3 regions of the Streptomyces sp. NPDC050164 genome follow, and region 1 is predicted to be linked to each of the others. Evidence: riboswitches for the same ligand, from Rfam matches in the RefSeq annotation. Region 1 holds a riboswitch; each other region holds the start of a gene.
The links. Region 1 has a riboswitch for thiamine pyrophosphate ahead of ACIBNA_RS41440 (thiamine ABC transporter substrate binding subunit). Riboswitches for the same ligand answer to the same signal wherever they lie in the genome.

Region 1 (3,269 bases):
CCACTGCCCGGTGCCGCGCGGCCGGCGCGCGGTCACGGACGGGTCCACCAGCCGCAGCGCGGTCTCCCGCCGCCGTACGGTCCAGGCGTGCACGGCGAGGATCGCGCCCACCGCGACGAACTGGATCAACGTCAGCACGGCCGCCGTGGACAGGTCGAAGATCTCCGACGTCTGCCGGTAGATCTCCACCTCCAGGGTCGAGAAGGTGGGCCCGCCGAGGATCTGGACGACACCGAAGGAGGTGAAGGTGAACAGGAAGACCATGAGCGCGGCGGCGGCCACGGCGGGCGCGAGCGCCGGCAGCGTGACCTGCCGCCAGGCCCTCATGGGCGACGCTCCGAGCATCCGCGCGGCCTCCTCCTGCCGCGGGTCGAGCTGCGCCCAGAGCCCGCCGACGGTCCGTACGACGACCGCGTAGTTGAAGAAGACGTGCGCGAGCAGGATCGCCCACACGGTGGTGTCCAGCCGCACGCCCCACAGCTCGTCCAGCAGCCCGCCGCGTCCGACCAGCGCCAGGAACGCCGTACCGACGACGACCGTCGGCAGCACGAACGGCACGGTCACGACCGCCCGCAGGACCTGCTTGCCGGGGAAGTCGAAGCGCGCGAAGACGTACGCGCCGGGCAGTGCGATCAGCAGGGTGAGCGCCGTCGAGACGATCGCCTGCCAGGTGGTGAACCACAGGACGTGCCGGACGTCGGACTGCGCCAGCACCTCCCCGATCCGCCCGAACTGCCAGACCCCGTCCACCTTCAGACCGCGGGCGACGATCGCGGCGACGGGGTAGGCGAAGAAGACCGCGAAGAACGCGACGGGCACGGCGATGAGTCCGAGCCGCGCCGCGCTCCCGCGACGGTCCTTGCGGACGGTCACTTCAGTACGAGCGAGGTCCACGACTTGACCCACTGGTCACGGTTGTCGGCGATCTTCGCCGGGTCCATGGTCTCCGGGTCCTTGGCCTGCGGCCCGTACTTCACGAACTCCGGCGGCACCTGGGCGCCCTCGCGCACCGGGTACACGTACATGTTGAGCGGCATGTCCTCCTGGAACCGCTCGCTGGTCAGGAAGTCGAGGAACGCCTTGCCGCCCTTGGTGTTCTTCGCGTTGCTCAGCAGCCCGGCGTACTCGACCTGCCGGAAGCAGGTGCCCTGCGCGACCCCGGTCGGTGCGGCGGCGGGCTTCGGGTCGGTGTAGACGACCTCGACGGGCGGCGAGGAGGCGTACGACACGACGAGCGGCCGGTCCCCCTTGGCCTTCTTGCCTCCGGCCGATCCGGAGAACTCCTCGTTGTAGGCCTGCTCCCAGCCGTCGACGACCTTCACGCCGTTGGCCTTGAGCTTCTTCCAGTAGTCCTGCCAGCCGTCGTCGCCGTACTTCGCGGCGGTGCCGAGCAGGAAGCCGAGGCCGGGCGAGGAGGTGGAGGCGTTCTCGGTGACCAGGAGGTTCTTGTACTGGGGTTTGACCAGGTCGTCGAAGCTCCGCGGCGGTTCGAGCTTGTGGTCGGCGAAGTACTTCTTGTCGTAGTTGACGCAGATGTCGCCGGTGTCGACGGGCGTGACCCGGTGCTGCTCCTGGTCGGCCCGGTACTCGGGCTTGATCCGGTCGGAGCCCTTCGGCTCGTACGACTGGAAGAGGTCGTTGTCCAGGGCGCGGGACAGCAGCGTGTTGTCGACGCCGAAGAAGACGTCGCCCTGCGGGTTGTCCTTGGTCAGGATGGCCTTGTTCACGGCCTGCCCGGCGTCGCCGTCCTTGAGAACCTTGACCTTGTAGCCGGACTGCTTCTCGAAGGCCGCGATGACGCCCTTCGAGGCGGCCCACGAATCGTGGCTGACGAGGGTGACGGTCTTGGAGTCGCCGGACCCCTGGCCGCCGTCGGACGACCCGCACGCGGCGAGCGTGCCGGCCATGCCGAGGCCGACGACCACCGCCGTCAGCCGCTTGATGTTGTTGCTCACTGGATTCCTCCTGGAGGACCAGGAGAAGACGCGGCCCTGCCCGGGATCTCTGGGAGTCCCGGGCAGGGCGCAACAGCTCGAGTGATGACCGATCTCCCTACCCAGAATGACCTGGGCCAGGTTCGGAGGGTCTGCGGCCGGGTGCCGCACTCTCAGCGCTGTGGCGCTCCCCTGTCGGAATATGCAGGTGTCGGATATGCAGGTGTGCTTACGCCGGTCAGACTACCGTTCGGTGGCCGCGAGCTGACCACACGCCCCGTCGATCTCTTGACCACGGGTGTCCCGGATCGTCACCGGCACACCATGGGCCGCGATCGCCTCCACGAATGCCTTCTCGTCCTCGGGCCGCGAGGCGGTCCACTTGGAGCCGGGCGTCGGGTTGAGCGGAATCAGGTTCACGTGCACGGGCCTGCCCTTGAGCATGCGCCCCAGCCGGTCACCGCGCCAGGCCTGATCGTTGATGTCCCGGATCAGCGCGTACTCGATGGACAGCCGGCGCCCGGACTTCGCCGCGTACTCGAACCCGGCGTCGAGGACCTCGCGCACCTTCCACCGCGTGTTCACGGGGACGAGGGTGTCGCGCAGCTCGTCGTCGGGGGCGTGCAGCGAGATCGCGAGGCGGCACTTGAGATCCTCGTCGGCGAACCGGTGGATGGCCGGGACGAGCCCGACCGTCGAGACGGTGATCCCGCGCTGCGAGAGCCCCAGCCCGTCGGGCTCGGGGTCGGTGAGCCGCCGGATGGAGCCGAGGACCCGGTTGTAGTTGGCGAGCGGCTCGCCCATGCCCATGAACACGATGTTGCTGAGCCGCGCCGGCCCGCCCGGCACCTCACCGTCCCGGAGGGCCCGCATGCCGTCCACGATCTGGTGCACGATCTCGGCGGTGGACAGATTCCGGTCGAGCCCAGCCTGCCCGGTCGCACAGAACGGGCAGTTCATCCCGCACCCGGCCTGCGAGCTGATGCACATGGTCACCCGGTCCGGGTAGCGCATCAGCACGGACTCGACGAGCGTCCCGTCGAACAGCCGCCACAGCGTCTTGCGCGTGGTGCCCTGGTCGGTCGACAGATGCCGCACGACCGTCATCAGCTCGGGCAGCAACGCCTCCTGGAGCCGGCCGCGGGAACCGGCCGGGATGTCGGTCCACTGCTGCGGATCGTGCGCGTACCGCGCGAAGTAGTGCTGCGAGAGCTGCTTTGCACGAAACGGCTTCTCCCCGACAGCGGCAACGGCCTCCTTGCGCTCGGCAGGAGTGAGGTCGGCGAGATGCCGCGGCGGCTTCTTGGCTCCGCGCGGGGCGACGAAAGTGAGTTC
Region 2 (3,269 bases), on a different contig from region 1:
CAAACGGATCGTCGGCCATGATCAGCCTCCTTGGACGGCGGTGAGGACTTCCACGCGGTCCCCCTCGGCCAGGGGTGTGGACGGCCACTGCGCGCGCGGGACGACGGTTTCGTTGAGGGCGGCGGCCACGCCGGACGGCGAGGTGGTGAGCGCCATCACGACGGTGTCGAGAGCGGTGCCGGGCCGGACGTCCCGGGGCTCCCCGTTGACGGAGATGTTCATGCGGGCTGCTCCGTGAGTGCGGTGGCGGTGCTGAATCGCTTCGGGGTGAAGGGGCGGGCCTCTTCGGGCAGTTCACCCGTCGCCAGGACGTGGGCCATGGCGTCGCCGGTGACCGGCGTGAGCAGGACGCCGTTGCGGTAGTGCCCGGTGGCCAGCAAAAGCCCTTCGAGACCGGTCGGGCCGAGCAGCGGCGCGTTGTCGGGGGAGCCGGGCCGCAGTCCGGCCCGGGTCTCGGTGAGCGGCAGCTCGGTGATGCCCGGGACCAGCTCGTGCGCGTCCCGCAGCAGCTCGTACACACCGCCCGCGGTCACGGTGGTGTCCCAGCCCAGCTCCTCGCTGGTCGCCCCGAGGACCAGCTCGCCGCTCTCGCGCGGCACCAGATAGACGTGGCTGCCGCGGACGACCGCGCGCACCGTCCGGCTCAGGAACGCACCGTGCCGCTGCGGCACGGTCAGCCGTACGACCTGCCCCTTCACCGGCCGCACGGGCGGCAGCACATCCTCGGGGACGCCCGCGAGCCGCCCGCTGAGGCTGCCCCCGGCCAGCACGACCTGCCTGGCGTCCAGCGGGGTGCCGTCCTCCGTGACGACGCCCGTGGCCCGGTCCCGTACGACGGTGAGCCGCCCGGCCCAGACCCGGTGGAAGACCACACCGGCCCGCTCGCACGCGGCGACCAGCGCCCCGGCCAGCCGCCGGGGGTCGATCTGGTGATCGCCGTCGACCCGCAGCCCGCCGCGCACGCCCGGCGCGAGCATCGGCTCCAGGCGACGGCACTCCCGCCCCGACAGCCACTGCGACTCCAGGCCCGACTGCTGCTGCAAGGCGTGCAGTTCGCGCAGATGGGCCCGGTCGTCGGCATCGAGGGCGACGGCGAGCGTGCCGCACCGGCGGTAGCCGAGGTCGTGGCCGGTCTGCTCGGCGAGCTCGGCCGCGAAGTCCGGATAGCGCCGGGCGGAGGCGAGGTTCAGCCCTAGCAGGGTCTGCTCGCCGTAGTGCAGTTCCGTGACGGCGGCCAGCATCCCGGCCGCGACCTGTGCGGCTCCGCCGCCCGGCTCGGGGTCCACCACGGCCGTGGCGAGCCCGCGCTGCGCGGCCCGCCACGCGGTGACCAGGCCGATGATTCCGCCCCCGATGACGAGGACGTCTGACGTTCGCGTACGCGACATGGGCGTCCAGCCCCTCCCTTCGCCGGCATGACCCGGATCAGGTTCGTACGGTCGGAGGCCGCCAGCCTCCCTCTCAGCCCGGTGCGTCCGGGCTCCCGCGAGTGCCTTACGTTGGCCACCCACCCTAGCCCGATGCCGTATGCCGCAGTAAGGGAGCCGCCGCCATGGCCCGATCCCTCGACGGTCTCGTCCTCGCCCCGGTAGCCGACCAGGCACCGGGCCAGGTGGGGACCCGCACCCGGTTCACGTACCACGAGAAGGACGGCGAGGTCTGGGCCGAGTACACGGGCGGCGACGTCGTGCGCGGACATCTCGTGGGTACCCGGGAGGGCGACAGGCTGGACTTCCGGTACGTACAACTCAAGGGGGACGGCACCACCTCCTCCGGGCACTGCGTGGCGACGGTCGTGGATCTGCCCGACGGGCGGGTCCGGCTGGAGGAGAGCTGGGAGTGGGAGTCCCGGGCGGGCAGCGGGACGAGCGTTGTGGAGCAGGTCACTGCGCATGAGCACTGACTGACGGAATGTCAGTTGACTATGGTGATCAGGTGAGCGAGCAGACGCAGGAACCAGGTTCGTCCGCGCCGCGGCGCGTGGTGGTGGCGGGTGCGGGCATGGCCGGTGTGCAGACCGCGGTCGCCCTGCGCGAGCAGGGCTTCACCGGCACCGTGATCTTGATCGGCGCCGAGCCCCACCAGCCGTACGACCGGCCCCCCTTGTCCAAGGCCGTCCTGCTCGGCAAGGCCGAGGGCTCCGCCTTCGACGTCGACTTCGAGGCCCTCGGCATCGAACTGCGGCTCGGCTGCGAGGTCCAGGGCCTGCGTCCCGGCGACCACGAGCTGGACACCGAGGACGGGCCCGTGCCGTACGACGTCCTGGTCGTCGCGACCGGTGCCGAGCCGATCCGGCTGCCCGGGGCGGAGGGCGTGCCGGGCGTGCACCTGCTGCGCACCCTGGACGACGCCGAGCGGCTGCGGCCGGTGCTGGCCCGCCGGCACGACATCGTGGTCGTCGGCGCGGGCTGGATCGGCGCGGAGTTCGCCACGGCCGCGCGCGAGGCGGGCTGCGCGGTGACCGTCGTGGAAGCCGCCGAACGGCCGCTCGCCGGGGCGCTGCCCGCCGAGGTCGCCGCGCCGATGGCCGGCTGGTACGCCGACGCGGGCGCCGTGCTGCGCACGCACGCGCGCGTGGAGCGTGTGGAACCCGGCGCGGTGGTTCTCGACGACGGCTCGCGGCTGCCCGCGGGCGCGGTCGTCGTCGGCATCGGCGCCCGTCCGGCCACGGCCTGGCTGTCCGGCTCCGGGATCGAGCTGGGCACGCACGGCGAGATCGTGGCCGACCAGCACCTGCGTTCGTCGGCGCCCGACGTGTACGCGGTCGGCGACTGCGCCTCCTTCCCCTCGGGCCGGTACGGCGAGCGCCTGCTGGTGCACCACTGGGACAACGCCCTCCAGGGGCCGCGCACGGTCGCCGTGAACATCGTCGGCCGGGCCTCGGGGGAGACCCCGGCGGTGTACGACCCCGTGCCGTACTTCTGGTCCGAGCAGTTCGGGCGGTTCGTGCAGTACGCCGGGCATCACGCGGCGGCCGACACCACCCTGTGGCGGGGCGACCCGGCCGGACCGGCATGGACGGTCTGCTGGCTCCGCGGCGACCGGCTGGTCGCGCTGCTGGCGGTGGGGCGCCCCCGGGACCTGGCGCAGGGGCGCCGCCTGATCGAGTCGGGCACGCCGATGAATCCGGTATTGCTGGCGGACCCGGCGAGGCCGTTGAAGGCGGCGACGGCGTAGCCGGACGGGAGCATGTGTCCGCCCAGGTGGGCGGGCCCGACTTCCGACTGTCAGTGGGGGATGGCAGGCTGGTTTCCGTGACCGAGATTGAC
Region 3 (3,269 bases), on a different contig from region 1:
GTCCGCGATGGGCAGGTACACGCGGTTCCCGCTCGCCGCGAACTCCTTCGACTTCTGGGCCATGCCGTCCTCGATCTCGGCCTGTGTGCCGCCGTGTTCACGGCGGATGTCCTGTGAGATCTTCATGCTGCAGAACTTGGGACCGCACATCGAGCAGAAGTGAGCCGTCTTGGCGGGCTCCGCCGGCAGGGTCTCGTCGTGGTACTCCCGTGCCGTGTCCGGGTCGAGGGCGAGGTTGAACTGGTCCTCCCACCGGAACTCGAAACGGGCGTCGGACAGCGCGTCGTCCCACTCCTGGGCACCCGGGTGTCCCTTGGCGAGGTCCGCTGCGTGGGCGGCGATCTTGTAGGTGATGACGCCGGTCTTGACGTCGTCACGGTTCGGCAGGCCCAAGTGCTCCTTGGGCGTGACGTAACACAGCATGGCCGTGCCCCACCAGGCGATCATCGCGGCACCGATGCCGGAGGTGATGTGGTCGTACGCCGGCGCGACGTCGGTGGTCAGCGGGCCGAGCGTATAGAACGGAGCTTCATCGCAGATCTCCTGCTGAAGGTCGATGTTCTCCTTGATCTTGTGCATCGGGACGTGGCCCGGGCCTTCGATCATGGTCTGTACGTTGAAACGCTTCGCGATCCGGTTGAGTTCCCCGAGAGTCCTGAGTTCGGCGAACTGCGCCTCGTCGTTGGCGTCCGCGATCGAGCCCGGCCGCAGGCCGTCGCCGAGGGAGTACGTGACGTCGTACGCGGCGAGGATCTCGCAGAGCTCCTCGAAGTTCTCGTACAGGAACGACTCCTTGTGGTGCGCGAGGCACCAGGCGGCCATGATCGAGCCGCCGCGCGAGACGATGCCGGTCTTGCGGTTGGCCGTCAGTGGCACGTACGCCAGGCGCACGCCCGCGTGGACCGTCATGTAGTCCACGCCCTGCTCGGCTTGTTCGATGACGGTGTCCTTGTAGATGTCCCAGGTCAGCTCCTCGGCCCGGCCGTCGACCTTCTCCAGGGCCTGGTAGAGCGGCACGGTGCCGATGGGGACGGGGGAGTTGCGCAGCACCCACTCGCGCGTGGTGTGGATGTTGCGGCCGGTGGACAGGTCCATGACCGTGTCGGCACCCCAGCGGGTCGCCCAGGTCATCTTCTCGACCTCCTCCTCGATGGAGGACGTCACCGCGGAGTTGCCGATGTTGGCGTTGACCTTCACCAGGAACCGCTTGCCGATGATCATCGGCTCGATCTCCGGGTGGTTGACGTTGGCCGGCAGCACCGCCCGGCCCGCCGCGATCTCGTCGCGGACCACCTCGGGCGAAACGTTCTCCCGGATGGCCACGTACTCCATCTCGGGCGTGATCTCGCCGCGGCGGGCGTACGCGAGCTGCGTGACCGCCTTGCCGTCCTTGCCGCGACGCGGCTGGCGCGGCCGTCCTGGGAAGACGGCGTCGAGGTTGCGCAGGCCCCCGCGCGGCGAGGTGTGCTTGATGCCGTCGTCCTCGGGACGGACAGGTCGGCCCGCGTACTCCTCGGTGTCGCCACGGGCGATGATCCAGTTCTCGCGCAGCGGCGACAGGCCCCTGCGGACGTCGGTGTCGACGAGCGGATCGGTGTACGGGCCCGACGTGTCGTACAGCGTGACCGACTGCCCGTTGGTGAGATGCACCTGACGGACCGGCACCCGCAGGTCGGGGCGAGAGCCCTCGACATACGCCTTGTGCCAGCCGATGGACTTCCCGGCCTCCTCGGACTGTGCGTCCTGAACGGAGGCAGGCGTGCGTGCGTCCTTGTTGGTCATGAGACCTACTCCCTACGCCGGCATTACCCGGTAACAGGTTCGGCGGTCGACGCAGCGGCTTCCGTCTGCCGACGTTTCGTGTGAAACATCACTCGACTTCGGTGATGTTTCATGTGAAACATCGCTGGGACGGAGGTCAGCGCCCTCTCAGCCCGGTGCTCCGAGCTCCCGCGTGTACAAAAGGTGCCTCCACGCTAGCGGCAATTCTGGCGCGGTGAACAGAGGGCCCCCCTCGTTCTTGCGATGATCGGTCGGTGACCACGACGCAGCGTCCTCCTTACCCACCGCCCGAACCGCCCCGCGGATCCGGCGCCGGCACCGGCAACGGCCGTGGGCGCGGGCACGATTTCGCCGCCCCGGGCGGGCTGGGGCCTGCCCGGGGACAAGCGCCCGGGCACGGGCCCGGTCCCAGGAACGGGCAGGGCGCCGACCCGGCCGGGGCGTATGGTGCCGGCTCCGGAGGCTGGCACGGCTCCGGCCCCGAGGGAGGCGACAGGCCCGGCGAAGGCCACGGTCACGGGGGAGGCGACGGACACGGCGAAGACCATGGTCACGGCGAAGGACACGGTCCCGGCGGCGGCCACGGGCACGGCGGAGGCGGCGGTCACGGAAACGGACCCGGCCCCGCGCCGGGCGGCGGACACGGGCACCCGCACGGTCACAACCACGGTCCTGCCACGCCCGTCTCCATGCACCTGCGCAAGGTCATCGCGGCGGTCCTGATCCCCTTCGCCGCTGCCGTGCTGGTCGGTCTCGCCGTGCTGTGGCCGGGCGGCGCCCCGCCGCACGAGCGCACCGGCGTCGGCTTCGACCGGCAGACGCAGCAGGCCTCGGTCACCAAGGTCGTGGAGGTGAGCTGCAAGGAGGCCGGCGCCTCGGGTGTCCCGCCGACCGGCGACACCTCCACCGCCGAGGGTTCCTCCGCGGTGCAGCAGGAGAACGGCACCTGCAAGCGGGCGACGATCCGGGTCGACAGCGGCAAGGACAAGGGCCGCACCTTCACCGAGATCGTCCAGCCCGATCAGTCCCGCCAGCTGCACGAGGGCCAGGAGGTCGTGGTCGCCTACGAGCCCTCCGCGCCGAGGGACCTCCAGTACTCGGTCACCGACATCAACCGACGCCTGCCCATGGCGCTGCTCGCCGGCATCTTCGCCCTCGCCGTCGTGGTCGTCGGGCGGCTGCGCGGTGTCATGGCCCTGGTCGCGCTGGCCATCAGCTTCCTGGTGCTGAACCTCTTCATCCTGCCCGCCATCCTCCAGGGCTCGAACCCGCTGCTCGTGGCGGTGGTGGGCGCGAGCGCCATCATGCTCATCGCCCTGTATCTGTGTCATGGCCTGTCGGCCCGGACATCCGTGGCGGTGCTCGGCACCCTCATCTCACTGCTGCTGATCGGCGTCCTCGGCTCGCTGTTCATCGGCTGGGCCGCGCTCACGGGCAACACCGACGACAACACCGGTCTGATCCACGGCCTCTACCCGACGATCGAC

Region 2: it holds a riboswitch for thiamine pyrophosphate, as region 1 does, so the genes downstream of both, thiO (glycine oxidase ThiO) here and ACIBNA_RS41440 (thiamine ABC transporter substrate binding subunit) in region 1, are expected to answer to the same signal.
Region 3: it holds a riboswitch for thiamine pyrophosphate, as region 1 does, so the genes downstream of both, thiC (phosphomethylpyrimidine synthase ThiC) here and ACIBNA_RS41440 (thiamine ABC transporter substrate binding subunit) in region 1, are expected to answer to the same signal.

What each region holds. Positions count from the first base shown of each region.
Region 1 covers NZ_JBITJK010000056.1:16,474-19,742, forward strand. The annotation lists gene ACIBNA_RS41435 (ABC transporter permease) at 1-894, opposite strand, end outside; gene ACIBNA_RS41440 (thiamine ABC transporter substrate binding subunit) at 870-1,907, opposite strand; TPP riboswitch at 2,032-2,138, opposite strand; gene rlmN (23S rRNA (adenine(2503)-C(2))-methyltransferase RlmN) at 2,178-3,269, opposite strand, start outside.
Region 2 covers NZ_JBITJK010000022.1:124,339-127,607, reverse strand. The annotation lists gene ACIBNA_RS26700 (thiazole synthase) at 1-19, opposite strand, end outside; gene thiS (sulfur carrier protein ThiS) at 22-222, opposite strand; gene thiO (glycine oxidase ThiO) at 219-1,388, opposite strand; TPP riboswitch at 1,386-1,497, opposite strand; gene ACIBNA_RS26685 (hypothetical protein) at 1,553-1,903, shown strand; gene ACIBNA_RS26680 (NAD(P)/FAD-dependent oxidoreductase) at 1,936-3,177, shown strand; gene ACIBNA_RS26675 (Rv2175c family DNA-binding protein) at 3,255-3,269, shown strand, end outside.
Region 3 covers NZ_JBITJK010000004.1:230,884-234,152, forward strand. The annotation lists gene thiC (phosphomethylpyrimidine synthase ThiC) at 1-1,782, opposite strand, end outside; TPP riboswitch at 1,775-1,964, opposite strand; gene ACIBNA_RS08935 (YibE/F family protein) at 2,037-3,269, shown strand, end outside.